2 regions of the Pseudomonas sp. AK-TSAG1-1 genome follow, and region 2 is predicted to be linked to the other one. Evidence: riboswitches for the same ligand, from Rfam matches in the RefSeq annotation. Region 2 holds a riboswitch; the other holds the start of a gene.
What was found. Region 2 has a riboswitch for cobalamin ahead of cobW (cobalamin biosynthesis protein CobW). Riboswitches for the same ligand answer to the same signal wherever they lie in the genome.
Positions count from the first base shown of each region.

Region 1: another riboswitch for cobalamin. It lies ahead of cobO (cob(I)yrinic acid a,c-diamide adenosyltransferase); the one in region 2 lies ahead of cobW (cobalamin biosynthesis protein CobW).

Region 1 is NZ_CM165965.1:1,897,130-1,904,127, forward strand. Features, by position in the region: gene hda (DnaA regulatory inactivator Hda) at 1-467, shown strand, start outside; gene AC1UK9_RS08680 (C40 family peptidase) at 693-1,310, shown strand; gene AC1UK9_RS08685 (C40 family peptidase) at 1,532-2,068, shown strand; gene AC1UK9_RS08690 (PQQ-dependent sugar dehydrogenase) at 2,159-3,472, opposite strand; gene AC1UK9_RS08695 (hypothetical protein) at 3,539-4,123, opposite strand; cobalamin riboswitch at 4,287-4,516, shown strand; gene cobO (cob(I)yrinic acid a,c-diamide adenosyltransferase) at 4,598-5,209, shown strand; gene AC1UK9_RS08705 (cobyrinic acid a,c-diamide synthase CobB) at 5,206-6,588, shown strand; gene bluB (5,6-dimethylbenzimidazole synthase) at 6,585-6,998, shown strand, end outside.
Region 2 is NZ_CM165965.1:3,483,309-3,490,306, reverse strand. Features, by position in the region: gene nfuA (Fe-S biogenesis protein NfuA) at 1-573, shown strand, start outside; gene cobM (precorrin-4 C(11)-methyltransferase) at 717-1,463, opposite strand; gene AC1UK9_RS15420 (cobalamin biosynthesis protein) at 1,545-1,958, opposite strand; gene AC1UK9_RS15415 (CbtA family protein) at 1,955-2,656, opposite strand; gene AC1UK9_RS15410 (CbtB domain-containing protein) at 2,668-2,865, opposite strand; cobalamin riboswitch at 2,988-3,209, opposite strand; cobalamin riboswitch at 4,155-4,365, shown strand; gene cobW (cobalamin biosynthesis protein CobW) at 4,464-5,534, shown strand; gene cobN (cobaltochelatase subunit CobN) at 5,538-6,998, shown strand, end outside.

The DNA of each region.
Region 1 (6,998 bases), 1.6 Mb from region 2:
CGCTGGCCGAGTTGATGGATCGCGGCATCGAAATTCTCGACAACCTTGAACAGTACGAACTGGTCTGCCTGGATGACCTGCAGGTGATTGCCGGCAAGCCGGACTGGGAAGAGGCGATGTTTCATCTGTTCAACCGTCTGCGTGACAGCGGTCGGCGCTTGCTGATCGCCGCGTCCACCTCGCCACGCGAGTTGCCGGTCAAGCTGGCCGACCTCAAATCGCGCCTGACCCTGGCGCTGATCTTCCAGATGCGTCCGCTCTCCGATGAAGACAAATTGCGCGCATTGCAATTGCGCGCTTCGCGTCGTGGTCTGCACCTGACCGATGAAGTCGGGCATTTTATTCTGACGCGTGGCACCCGCAGCATGAGTGCATTGTTCGACTTGCTCGAACAGCTCGATCAGGCTTCGTTGCAGGCACAACGCAAGCTGACAATTCCGTTTCTGAAAGAAACCCTTGGCTGGTAGTCAGCCCTTGAATTACGGGGCTTGCAGCAGGTTTCGACATATTTCAGGCGCCAGAAAATCCGCTTTTCCGCACAGGGTGCAGACCGCGTATCGATTCAAATGGGCTTAAGCGCTTAGATGTAAACGAGAAACCGGGAAGTCACAAAAAGATCGATTGAATTTGCAAATGAGGCCGATAGCGGGCATAGTCTCGGCTTCTTTACAACTTCAGCCACGGTCGTGCCCATGCTAAATCGCTTCGCACCCCTCGTGCCTCTCGCACTCGTCACCCTGTTGTTCGGTTGCGCTGCTCATTCTCCAGTTCAAGAGCAGCCTCAACAGGTTAAAAATTCTGCCACTGCCCAGTCTTCCGTTATTTATCAGGAAGAACTGGCCACCGAAAAAGAACTCGCCGATTTCAACGGCAAGAAGCCATACGAGCTTCCGGTTCTGGCCGACAGCATCCTTGAACGCGGCATGTCCCTGATCGGTACTCGTTACCGTTTCGGCGGTACCTCTGAAGCTGGTTTCGACTGCAGCGGTTTCATCGGTTACCTGTTCCGCGAAGAGGCCGGCATGAATCTGCCGCGCTCCACCCGCGAAATGATCAACGTGGATGCTCCTCTAGTCTCGCGCAGCAATCTGGAGCCGGGCGATCTGCTGTTCTTCGCCACCAACGGTCGTCGCGGTCGTGTGAGTCACGCCGGGATCTATCTGGGTGACAACCAGTTCATTCACTCCAGCAGTCGTCGTAGCGGCGGTGTTCGCATCGACAGCCTGGGTGACAGCTACTGGAGCAAGACTTTCATCGAAGCCAAACGCGCCCTCGCAATGGCACCGACTGTGGTCACCGCTCGCAAGTAATTCCCCGTTGTCGCCACGTCCGTGGCGACAAAAAAACGGCCACGGCAACGGAGTAGACCTAGACTTTACAAGGTGAAGTTAAAGTCTTACTTGAAGTTTGTCGTATAGCCGCTAGAATCCTGTATCTATATTGATGGCAAACCGCCTGCGTGCTCCGCAGGCGGTTTTGTTTTCTGTCCATCCGGCAGAGAAAGCCGCAGCCAGATCAGGGTGTTCTGTTTATGACGATGTCGGCCCGCCTTGCATTGATCTTCTTCGCAGCGCTGCTCAGCGCCTGCGCCAGTCGCACACCGCCGCCTGCGCCCGTCGTACGTGCCCCGGTAGTGTTCGGACCTTCCCAGTCGTTCTCGCCCGCCGCTGAAGACGTGCTGTTTCGCGCGCTCGGCCTGGTCGGCACGCCTTATCGCTGGGGCGGCAACACGCCGGATTCGGGTTTTGATTGCAGTGGTCTGATCGGTTTCGTTTACCGCGATGCGGCGGGTATCAATCTGCCGCGTTCGACGCGTGAACTGATCGTGATGCAGGCGCCGAATGTCGGCAAGGAAGGCTTGCAGACTGGCGACCTGATCTTCTTCGCCACCAACGGCGGCTCGCAAGTCAGCCATGCGGGGATCTACGTCGGAGAAGGGCGCTTCGTGCACGCGCCGGCAACCGGTGGCACGGTGAAGCTCGACAGCCTGTCGAAGGCGTACTGGCAGAAAGCGTATCTGAGCGCCAAACGGGTGTTGCAGCCTGAGCATCTGGCGCATAACCCGTAATTGCTGATGTTTTAAATGTGGGAGATTCTATGTTTGAGGGGAACCCTCAAACATAGAATCTCCCACATTTGTTATGTGCTGGACGCTAAATTATTTGGCGGACGACACCCGCCACACCTTGTTGCCCACATCGTCGGCCACCAGCAAACCGCCTTGCTGGTCGATCACCACGCCCACCGGGCGGCCCAGAGCGTTCTCGTCCTTGTCGAGGAAGCCAGTCAGCACATCGACCGGTGCTCCGTTCGGCTTGCCGGCGGCGAACGGTACGAAAATCACTTTATAGCCACTGTGCGGTTTGCGGTTCCATGAGCCATGCTGGCCAATGAACGCGCCTTCCTTGAATTGCGCCGGCAGGCTGTTGCCCTCGGCGAATGTCAGGCCCAGCGAGGCGGTGTGCGGGCCTACGGCGTAGTCCGGAGCAATGGCCTTGGCCACCAGATCGAGGTTTTGCGGTTTTACGCGCACATCCACATGCTGGCCGTAATAGCTGAAGGGCCAGCCATAGAAGCCGCCGTCCTTGACTGAGGTGATGTAGTCCGGCACCAGGTCGCTGCCGATCTCGTCACGCTCGTTGACCGCCGTCCACAGCGCGCCAGAGGTGGGCTCCCACGCGAGACCGTTGGGGTTGCGGATGCCCGAGGCGAAGATCCGGTGGTTGCCTGTGGCGCGATCCACTTCCCAGATCGCCGCGCGACCTTCCTCTTTATCCAAGCCGTTTTCGCCGACGTTGCTGTTCGAGCCAACGGTGACGTACAACTTGCTGCCGTCCTTGCTGGCGATGACGTTTTTGGTCCAGTGATGGTTCAGTGTGCCGCCTGGCAGGTCGGTGACTTTGATCGGCTGCGTCTTGATCTCGGTCGCGCCCGGCTCGTAGTGGAAGCGCAGCAAGCGATCAGTGTCGGCGACGTACAGATCGTTGCCGACCAGCGTCATGCCGAACGGCGAATTGAGATTCTGCAGAAAAACCGTGCGGGTCTCGGCCACGCCGTCGTGGTCGGCATCGCGCAGCAGGGTGATGCGATTCGGGCTCGGCACGCCGGCGCCAGCCTTGCCCATGACTTTCTTCATTACCCAGCCACGAATGCCACTGCTGTCGTCAGGCTTTGGCGGAGCATTGGTTTCCGCCACCAGCACGTCACCGTTGGGCAGCACGTAGAGCCAGCGCGGATGGTCGAGGCCTTCGGCAAATGCAGCGACTTGCGTACCAGCCACTGCGGTCGGTTTGCCGCCCGCAGGCCAGCCGATCGCCGGGGCGATGTTCACCGTCGGAATCAGGGTCTTGTTGGGTTCGGGCAGCTTCGGTGACGGGCCGGTGCCGTCGGAAACTTGCAGGCTGGAGGATTCACCGCAGGCGGCGAGCCCTCCGGCGAGGGCGATGAGGAGAGCGAGTTGGGTTTTGCGCATTACTGATCTTCCCTATGAATGCATGCCTAATCATAGAGGAGCCTGCGCACCCGATGGTTCAACCGCTCAGCCACGGGCCTCTTTGAACAGCACGGCGATTCCGGGGTGATAGTTGCCCGCTTCGCTGCGCAACTTGCGGTAGGCGTAGGGGAAATACCAGGCGACCGCGCAGCAGTGTTCCTTTTGCAGGTCGTCGACCATGTCCTGCAGCTCTTCGGGGCTGGCGCTGTGCTGGGCTTTTTGCGGCGCGACGAACAGGCAACCGAGTTTGAGGTCGCTGGCGAAGCTGATGCGTTTGGCGTCGCTGGTGATTTCCAGCAGGGCCTGGGTCAGGTTGAGGTTGCTGACTCGCGGCCAGCGCTGCGTGGCCTGGATGTAGGCGCGGTCTTCGGCGCCGGCGAGGAACAGGTGAGCGCGGGCATTGCGCTCGCCGTCCTCGTTCTGCTTGCGGGTGGCGGTGTCGCAAAGGGTCACCAGTTCGGCCATCCATGCCGCAGCGGAGAGCAATCCGAGATTGGCTTTCTCGTCATGCCAGTAAGGCGTGTCGTTGTCGCCGCGCACGGCGTTGTAGCGGTCGATACAGTCAAACCAGCGTTCAAGCACCGGGCGCAGGAACTCCAGGCGCGGGTTGCTGATGATCATGCCTTGCATCGTAATCATCCTTATTGTTGTGATGGGCTTTTTCGAGAAAAGCATGGCTCTTTGATATCACTTGTATCAGTGTGGCACAAGATTGGCGCCAGATAATTGATCGGCGGCAGTTATTCGCCCGACGGCCGCCTCTTTAATTGACGCTCCACCCCCAACCCTCTAACCTTCGCGGCTTGTTTCAGGTGCTCTGTGACGTGTGTCGACAGAGTGAAACAGGGAAGCCGGTGAGGGTTGTCTTCAGGCGAAGAACGATCGCGATCCCGGCGCTGCCCCCGCAACGGTAAATGAGTGAAAGCTGCGCATTGAGCCACTGTGTCGACAGACGCGGGAAGGCGCGCAGCCGGCGATTCGCCGCTCATGAGCCCGGAGACCGGCCTGATCCATCCAGCGGCATCACGGTGGGCGATGCCAGGCTTTTTGCCGTCTATTCTTGTGCCTGCCCGCCGTTATCCAGCCTCAACGGAGAGCTCCCCCATGACCGATTCCCCCGAGCGTGACGAACGCCATCTGGCGCGTATGCAGCGCAAAAAAGCCGTGATCGACGAACGCATCGCCAATTCGCCCGACGAGTGCGGCCTGGTGCTGGTGCTGACCGGCAATGGCAAAGGCAAAAGCAGCTCGGCGTTCGGCATGCTTGCCCGCGCCATGGGCCACGGCATGCAGTGCGGCGTGGTGCAGTTCATCAAGGGGCGCAACAGCACCGGCGAAGAACTGTTCTTCCGGCGCTTCCCCGAGCAAGTGCGCTTTCACGTGATGGGCGAGGGCTTCACCTGGGAAACCCAGGACCGGCAGCGTGACATTGCTGCCGCCGAAGCCGCGTGGGCAGTCTCCCGCGAGCTGCTGCGCGATCCGTCGATCGGTCTGGTGGTGCTGGATGAACTGAACATCGCCCTCAAGCATGGCTACCTCGACCTGGATCAGGTGCTCAGCGATTTGCAGGCGCGTCCGCCAATGCAGCACGTGATCGTCACCGGTCGTGCGGCCAAGCCGGAAATGATCGAGATGGGTGACACCGTCACCGAAATGGGCATGCTCAAACACGCCTTTCAGGCAGGCATCAAAGCGCAGAAAGGCGTCGAACTTTGAATCAACCACGTCACTGCCCGGCGGTGCTGATTGCCGCGCCGGCCTCCGGTCAGGGCAAGACCACCGTCACCGCCGCACTCGCGCGTTTGCATCGCAATCAGGGGCGCAAGGTGCGCGTCTTCAAATGTGGCCCGGACTTCCTCGACCCGATGATTCTCGAGCGCGCCAGCGGTGCGCCGGTGTATCAACTGGACATGTGGATGGTCGGCGAGCAGGAAAGCCGGCGTCTGTTGTGGGAGGCCGCCGCCGAGGCGGATCTGATTCTGATCGAAGGCGTGATGGGCCTGTTCGACGGTACGCCTTCGAGTGCCGATCTGGCGCGACACTTTGGTGTGCCGGTGCTCGGGGTGATCGACGGTACTGCGATGGCCCAGACCTTTGGCGCCCTGGCGCTGGGGCTGGCGCGCTATCAGCCGGACTTGCCGTTTGCCGGCGTGCTCGCCAACCGCGTCGGCACCTTGCGTCACGCGCAACTGCTCGAGGGCAGCCTCACCGAAGGCTTGCGCTGGTACGGTGCGCTGTCCCGCGAAACGGGGATCGAGTTGCCGAGCCGCCATCTCGGACTGGTGCAAGCCAGTGAACTGAATGACCTGGATTTACGTCTCGACGCGGCCGCCGAAGCTTTGGCCAGCAGTTGCGAGGTAGCGCTGCCACCGGCCGTGGAATTCGCCGCGCCTGAAGTGATCCCCGCTGAACCGTTGCTCGCAGGTGTGCGCATTGCTGTCGCACGCGATGAAGCCTTTGCCTTCACCTACGGCGCCAGCCTCGACTTGCTGCGCGCGATGGGCGCCGAGTTGAGCTTCTTCTCGCCGATTCGCGATACGCAGTTGCCTGAGGCTGACAGCCTGTATCTGCCGGGCGGTTATCCGGAATTGCACCATGTCGCGTTGGCGCAAAATACTGCGATGCTTGAGGCGATCCGTGCGCACCACGCCGCCGGCAAACCATTGCTCGCCGAGTGTGGCGGCATGCTCTATCTACTCGATTCGTTGACTGACGTCGAAGGCGCCCGCGCTGAGCTGGTCGGGCTGCTGCGCGGTGATGCGGTGATGCAAAAGCGTCTGGCAGCACTGGCGCTGCAAGCGGTGGATCTGCCGGAAGGTTCGTTGCGCGGCCACACCTATCACCATTCCCTGACCACCACTGAACTGACGCCGATTGCCCGGGGCCTGAGCCCCAATGGCGGGCGCGGAGCGGAGGCGGTGTATCGCGAGGGACGGATGACGGCGTCGTACGTGCACTTTTATTTTCCGTCGAATCCGACTGCGATTGCCGCATTGTTTGCACCGGATCTCGAGGCCGCTTTCGCGAGCAAGTCCGCTCCCGCATTGGATCACCCAACCCCTGTGGGAGCGGGCTTGCTCGCGAAGAGGCCATGAGCGACAACGCATTTTCCGAAGGCGAGCGCCAAGCGGTCTACCGAGCCATCGCCGAACGCCGCGACATGCGCCACTTCACCGGTGGCACGGTCGAGCCTCAATTGCTGCGGCGTCTGCTTGAGGCCGCACATCAGGCGCCCAGCGTCGGCCTGATGCAGCCTTGGCGTTTCATCCGCATCAGCGACCGTGCCTTGCGCGGGCAGATCCAGAACCTCGTCGAAGAAGAACGCATCCGCACAGCCATTGCCCTCGGCGAGCGCAGCGACGAGTTCATGAAGCTCAAGGTCGAAGGCATCAACGATTGCGCCGAAGTGCTGGTCGCGGCGCTGATGGATGATCGCGAACGGCACATTTTCGGGCGTCGTACGCTGCCGGAAATGGACATGGCGTCGTTGTCCTGCGCGATCCAG
Region 2 (6,998 bases):
ACCATTACCGACGCCGCCCACGATTACCTGGCCGATCTGCTCTCCAAGCAGAACACCCCGGGCATCGGCATCCGCGTCTTCATCACCCAGCCTGGCACCCAGTACGCCGAAACCTGCATTGCCTACTGCAAGCCGGGCGAAGAAAAACCTGAAGATACCGCGCTGGGGCTGAAAAGCTTCACCGCCTACATCGACTCGTTCAGCGAAGCGTTCCTTGACGATGCCGTCGTCGACTACGCCACCGACCGCATGGGTGGTCAACTGACCATCAAGGCGCCAAACGCCAAAGTGCCGATGGTCAACGCCGACAGCCCGGTCAACGAGCGCATCAACTACTACCTGCAAACCGAGATCAACCCGGGGCTGGCCAGCCACGGCGGTCAGGTCAGCCTGATCGATGTGGTCGAGGACGGCATCGCCGTGCTCCAGTTCGGCGGTGGATGCCAAGGCTGCGGCCAGGCCGACGTGACCCTGAAGGAAGGTATCGAGCGCACTCTGCTCGAGCGTATTCCTGAACTAAAGGGTGTGCGCGACGTGACCGACCACACGCAGAAAGAAAACGCCTACTACTAAGGTGTTCGCTGCGGACATAAAAAACGGCGCCCCGTGAGCGCCGTTTTTTTTGCGTGAAATTCAATCACGCCTTCGCGATCAAGCCCGCCCCCACATGTGATCGCATTGCAAATGTGGGGGCGGGCTGGCTTGCGAAAGGGCCGTCATGGGCGATAAAGATGCGCATGCCCCGCGCGATACAGCGATGACTCGCTGAACACCTCACTGCCCAGCACTCGTCCAACCAGAATCAACGCCGTGCGCCGAAACCCCTTGGCCTGCACCTTCGCGGCAATATCCTCCAGTGTCCCCACCACCCAGTCCTGATCCGGCCAAGTCGCGCGGTGAATCACCGCAATCGGGCAATCCGCGCCGTAATGCGGCAGCAGTTCGGCGATGATTTTCTCCAGGTGATTGACCCCCAGATGAATCGCCATGGTCGCGCCATGCTGCGCCAGATTCCCCAGTTCTTCGCCGGCCGGCATTGCAGTCTTGTCGGCGTAACGGGTCAGAATCACGCTTTGCGAGATGTCCGGAAGGGTCAGTTCTGCACCCAGCAGTGCCGCGCACGCCGCCGTTGCGGTAACGCCAGGGATGATTTCGAACGCAATATTCAACTCACGCAAATAGCGAATCTGCTCGCCAATCGCGCCATACAGGCTCGGATCGCCGGAGTGCACCCGTGCCACATCCTGCCCCTTGGCGTGGGCGGATTTGATCAATTCGATGATCTGCTCCAAGTGCAATTCGGCGCTGTTGACCACGATTTCGGCCTGATGCCCCTCCAGCACAGCGGTCGGGACCAGCGAGCCTGCGTAGATGATCACAGGGCAGCTGCGAATCAGTCGCTGGCCTTTGACAGTGATCAATTCCGGGTCGCCGGGGCCGGCGCCGATGAAGTAGACGGTCATGAAGAAATCCTGTGAAAAACGGGGCAGGGCAAGGCTTCAGATGAAGATTGCTCATGATCAAAGAGGGGGATTATCGGGATTTTACGCAGCGCCGGCCAATGCCAACGTGGCCTGGGCGTATTTTTGCCGGGAAATCAGCAGTTTTGCCGGCGCCTGAATCAGCTGTTCGGCGAGGGCCAGCGCAGCACTTTCGGCAACGCCGTAGCATCCGGTACGTTCGTAGGCGATCTGTGAATGATGGCTCAGACGCTGCTGATAACTCGCCAGTTCTACGCTGCTGAAATACAACAGCGGCAGTGCCAGTTGGGCGGCGAGTTCCTGTAAACCGGGCTCATCACGCTTCAAGTCGATACTGGCCAGGGCCTTGACCGCTAAAAGGTCGATGCGATGCGCCTGCAAGGCCTGGTCGAGCAACGCGCGCAGCGTGCTGGCCGGGCAGCCGCGCTGGCAGCCCAGGCCGACCACGAAGGTCGGCGCTGCGCTGTCATCGGTCATGCGTGGTACTGACCATCGCTTTTGCGGCGGAACAACCAGGCGCTGATCAGGCCCAAAGCCAGCCAGAACGCCACGTTGGTCAACTGCGAAGCGATTTTGAACTGAGCTTCCAGCGCCTCGGGTGCCAGCATCGAATGCACCTCCGGCTGCGGGGCGCCGATCACATGCGGTACGGCCAGGATTGCCACGCCCAGCAGCTTCATCAGCCAGTGACGGCTGAACACGATCAGGGCCAGGCCGACAGCGGTCGAGGCGGCCGTGCCGATCCACCACATCTGGCGCGAAGCCAGATCGGCTGCAGCGGTACCCGGCAGTTCAGGCGGCAGGCCGAGGGTCGGTGCAAGCACGAAGGTCGCGTAACCGGCCAGGCCCCAGAGCAGGCCTTGCGAGGTTTTGGTCGGTGCACGCAGGGTGTAAAGGCCCGCGAGCATCAGGGCGAAACCGACGGCCACCACCAGATTGCCTCCGGTGGTCGAGACTACGCGCTGCCAGCCGTCTTCCGGCTCCCAGGCTTGTGCGTCGTGGGTGTGCCCGGCCATGGCGCCTTCGGCATGTTCATGAACGGCGACAGGTTCGGCTTTTTCGAAGGTTTCCGCCTGCAGAATCAACGGCGAGACCCAGAAACTTTGCAACAGGGTGAGGAGCAGGGCAGCCAGCAGGCCGGTGAACCCTGCGGTTTGCGCAATTCGCTTGATCATGTCGAAAGGTCTCAGTGGCACGGAAACGCGGCGCTGTGGCGGGTATCGTGGGCGGCGTTGTGCACCGCTTCGATGTGCGAGAAACCGGCGAAGTAGACGAGGCTGGCACCCAGGATCGAGGCAAAGATCGCCGCAGTCAGGCGTTGGCTCAACGTGGCGGTGCTGGAGATTTTATCGGTGTTGCTGCCGGTGCTGCTGATGATCGACATGGCGCTTCCCTCTGGAGTGTCAGCGGGTGAATAGAGCGCATGAAGACCCCTGCGAGTCGGGCACGCAGAGGTTCGAACAGCGCCCGCCCACCGCGGGTTTGTTATGTTCAGCGACGCACAATGCGCACTGTGTGTTGCGGGCCGGTCTCCGGGCTCACGAGGGGTTGGCGTCAGGCCGACCTGCAAGCATCACCTTCCCATGCCGTACTGGCACAGTGGATCTGACGCTTCGCTCGCTTACCGTTGCGGGGGCAGCACCGGACTGACATGGGCTTGAGTAAAGCACATGATTCACCGGTTTCCCGTTTCACCCTGTGAAGGGCACCCGTAACAAGTTGTGTAGGAGACCATGGGTTGGGGAATTTAGTCAATTTTGTGGGTGGATCCGGTGCTGCGGTAACGGCCGCTTAGGGTTCCGCCCTGACGGCGGGTCACTTTTGGCAAACGCCCCAAAAGTAACCAAAAGGTCTATGCCCTGACGTTCGGCCCTCGCCTAGGCTCGGGTTCCTTCGCTCCGGGATTGATCCTGGGGCATCGCCTACGGTTTGCTTCGCTGCACCTCCTCTCGATGTGTTTGGCTGCGCCAAACGGTCGCTGCGCTCCCACCCCCGGATCAATCCCTCCACTCAGCCTGCCGGCGGGTCTTGAGATCAAAAGCTTTACTCGAGCTAACGCTCATCGTGTTGAGTGGGGCGGCTTCGCCGCATGGGGGGCACGAATTAAAATTGTGGGAGCTGGCCTGCCAGCGATGGCGGCCTCACGGCCGACCAATCTTTAACTGAGCACACCCGATCCCACTGTGGGAGCGGGCTTGCTCGCGAAGGCGGTCCGCCAACCAACTAACTCCAACTGAACACACCTAATCCCCTGTGGGAACTGCCGAAGGCTGTGATCTTTTGATCTGGATCTGGATCTGGATCTGGATCTGGATCTGGATCTGGATCTGGCTCCGGCTTTTGATGTTGCCTTTGATCTCAAAGCCCCATCGGCAGGCCGAGCGAAGGTGTCCATCAGGGGGGAGGCGCGCAGCGCCATGCGGCGAAGCCGCATACATCGAGAGGAGGTGCAGCGAAGCAAACCGTAGGCGATGCCCCCTGATGGACACCGTAGCGAGGGAACACTGAGCCTAGGCGAAGTGCCGTACGCCGGGGCAAAGCCTTTTGGTTCCTTTTTGGCGTTTGAAAAAGGGACTCGCTGTAAGAGCGAAACCGCCAGCGGCAGCACCCGAAGCAACGGATATGCCCCCAATCCCAAAATCCACCAACCATTGACCCATCCCAATACCCTGCGTAGCCTTGCGCTTTCGAGGTTCTTCGGCCCACGCCGAAGCTAAGAAGGGAACGCGGTCCAAGCCGCGGCTGCCCCCGCAACTGTGAACGGTGCTGTTCGCTGCCACGCCACTGCCAACTCAATCCAGAGCCAGCGGGAAGGCGCAGCGAATGCCAGGCCCAAAGCCTGAACACCGTCAGCCAGGAGACCTGCCTCGTGACAGATTTCTCACTACAACCGGGCGGGGTGATCCGGTGGCGAATTCTTCCGCGCGCTCGGTCGCAGCGGATCTCGTCCCGTATGCCCGCCACCTTGCCAAAGGGCATCCGATGAAAACACTGGCCAAACTCCCTGTCACCATCGTCACCGGTTTCCTCGGCTCGGGCAAAACCACCTTGCTGCGACACATGCTCGACAACGCTCAGGGCCGCCGCATCGCGGTGATCGTCAACGAGTTCGGCGAACTGGGCATCGACGGTGAAATCCTCAAGCAATGCACCATCGGCTGCACCGAAGAAGAAGCCACCGGCCGCGTCTACGAACTGGCCAACGGCTGCCTGTGCTGCACGGTGCAGGAAGAATTCTTCCCGGTGATGCGCGAACTGGTCGCCCGTCGCGGTGATCTCGACCACATCCTGATCGAAACCTCCGGTCTGGCCCTGCCGAAACCGCTGGTCCAAGCTTTCCAGTGGCCGGAAATCCGCAGTGCCTGCACCGTTGACGCGGTGATTACCGTGGTCGACAGCCCGGCGGTGGCTGCCGGCACCTTCGCCGCGTTTCCGGATCAGGTCGATGCCCAGCGCAAACTCGACCCGAACCTTGATCACGAGTCGCCGCTGCACGAACTGTTCGCCGACCAACTGGCCAGCGCCGATCTGGTGATCCTTAACAAGGCCGACCAGACCAGCCCTGAAGACCTCGCTCGCGTACGTCTGGAAGTCGCTGAAGAGCTGCCGCCAGCGGTGAAAATCATCGAAGCCAGCAACGGCCGTCTGCCACTGGACGTGTTGATTGGCCTTGGCGCGGGTTCCGAAGAGCACATCGACAGCCGCCACAGCCATCACGATCACCACCACGACGGTGATGACGACCACGATGACCACGATCATGACGCTTTCGATTCGATCTCCATCGAACTGCCGCAAGCCGATGAAAGCTTGCTGCTCGATGCACTGACGCAGCTGGTGGTTCAGCACGGCATTCTGCGCGTCAAAGGCTTCGCGGCGATCCCGAACAAGCCGATGCGCCTGCTGATTCAAGGCGTGGGCACGCGTTTCGACAAGCACTTCGACCGTCAGTGGGGCACCGATGAAGCGCGCGTCACGCGCCTGGTGCTGATCGGCCAGGAACTCGACGCCGCGCAACTCGAAGCGCAACTGCGCGCCGCGCTCAGCGTTTAAGCCATGCACCTGCTCAGGACCCAGCCCGGCGGTTTCGTGTCGGATGACAATATTGCCGACCTTGGACAAACCCCCGCCGAGCTGGTGATCCTGTGCAGCGGCGATTCCAGCCTGGCGCTGCTCGCCGAAGCTGCGCAGCAATTGCCCGAGGATTACCCGAGTCTGCGCCTGGCCAATCCCATGCAGGTGCAGAATCACGCTTCGGTCGATCTGTATGTCGATGAGGTGCTGCGTCACGCCAAGGTGATCCTGATTTCGTTGCACGGCGGCATTGCCTATTGGCGTTATGGCGTCGAGCGGCTGGTGGAGCTGGCTGAGCGCGGTGTGCAGGTGATTCTGGTGCCTGGCGATGACCGTCCCGACCCTGAACTCAGCGACTTGAGCACCGTGCCCGCCGAGGATCGCGACCGCCTCTGGCAGTTCCTGCGTCAGGGCGGCATGGGCAATGCGCTGGACTTCTTCCATTGCCTGGCCAACCGCTGGCTGGCGCGGGACTACGCCTGGGACGAGCCGCAAGCGCTGCCGCGTACGGCGATTTACCAGCCACAGAAAAACTCCGCTGCGCTGAGCGACTGGCAAGCCGAATGGCTGCCCGGTCAACCGGTCGCGGCGGTGTTGTTTTATCGCTCGCATTTGCAGGCGGCCAACACTGCGTTCATCGATGTGTTCTGCCAGCGCTTGCAGGCGGCGGGGCTCAATCCGCTGCCAATCGCAGTTGCCAGTCTGAAAGAGCCGGGCTGCCTGAGCGTGGTCGAGGATTGGCTGGACGAGGTCGAGGCGGCGGTGATTCTCAACACCACCGGGTTCGCGCAATCCAGCCCGGAAGCCCCACATCTGCGGCCGTTCCGGCGCAATATTCCGGTGATTCAGGCGATCTGCGCGCAGGACAACGAGCCTGGCTGGCGCGACAGCGAGCAGGGCCTCGGACCACGCGATCTGGCGATGCACATCGCCTTGCCGGAACTCGACGGGCGCATCATCAGCCGGCCGATCAGCTTCAAGGATCTGGCCTGGCGCAGTGAGCGCAGTCAGTCCGACGTGGTCTGCTACCGGGCGCAACCGGAGCGCATGGATTTCGTCGCCGAACTGGCCCGGCGCTGGAGCGATCTGGCGCGGGTGCCGAACGCGGAAAAACGCATCGCACTGATCCTCGCCAACTACCCGACCCGCGACGGTCGTATCGGCAACGGTGTCGGCCTCGACACCCCGGCCGCGGCTTTGAATATCTTGCGTGCGTTGCAGGCTGAAGGCTTTCCGCTGACGGCTCAGTTGCCGGACAGCGGCACTGCGCTGATCCAGCAATTGCTCGGTGGCGTCAGCAACGACCTCGACAGCATCGATTTGCGCCCGTGCCAGCAAAGCCTGGCGATGGACGCTTATCTGGCGATGTTCAATGCACTGCCGCAAGCCAATCGTGCGGCAGTGCTGGAACGTTGGGGCGCTCCGCAAGACGATCCGATGTGC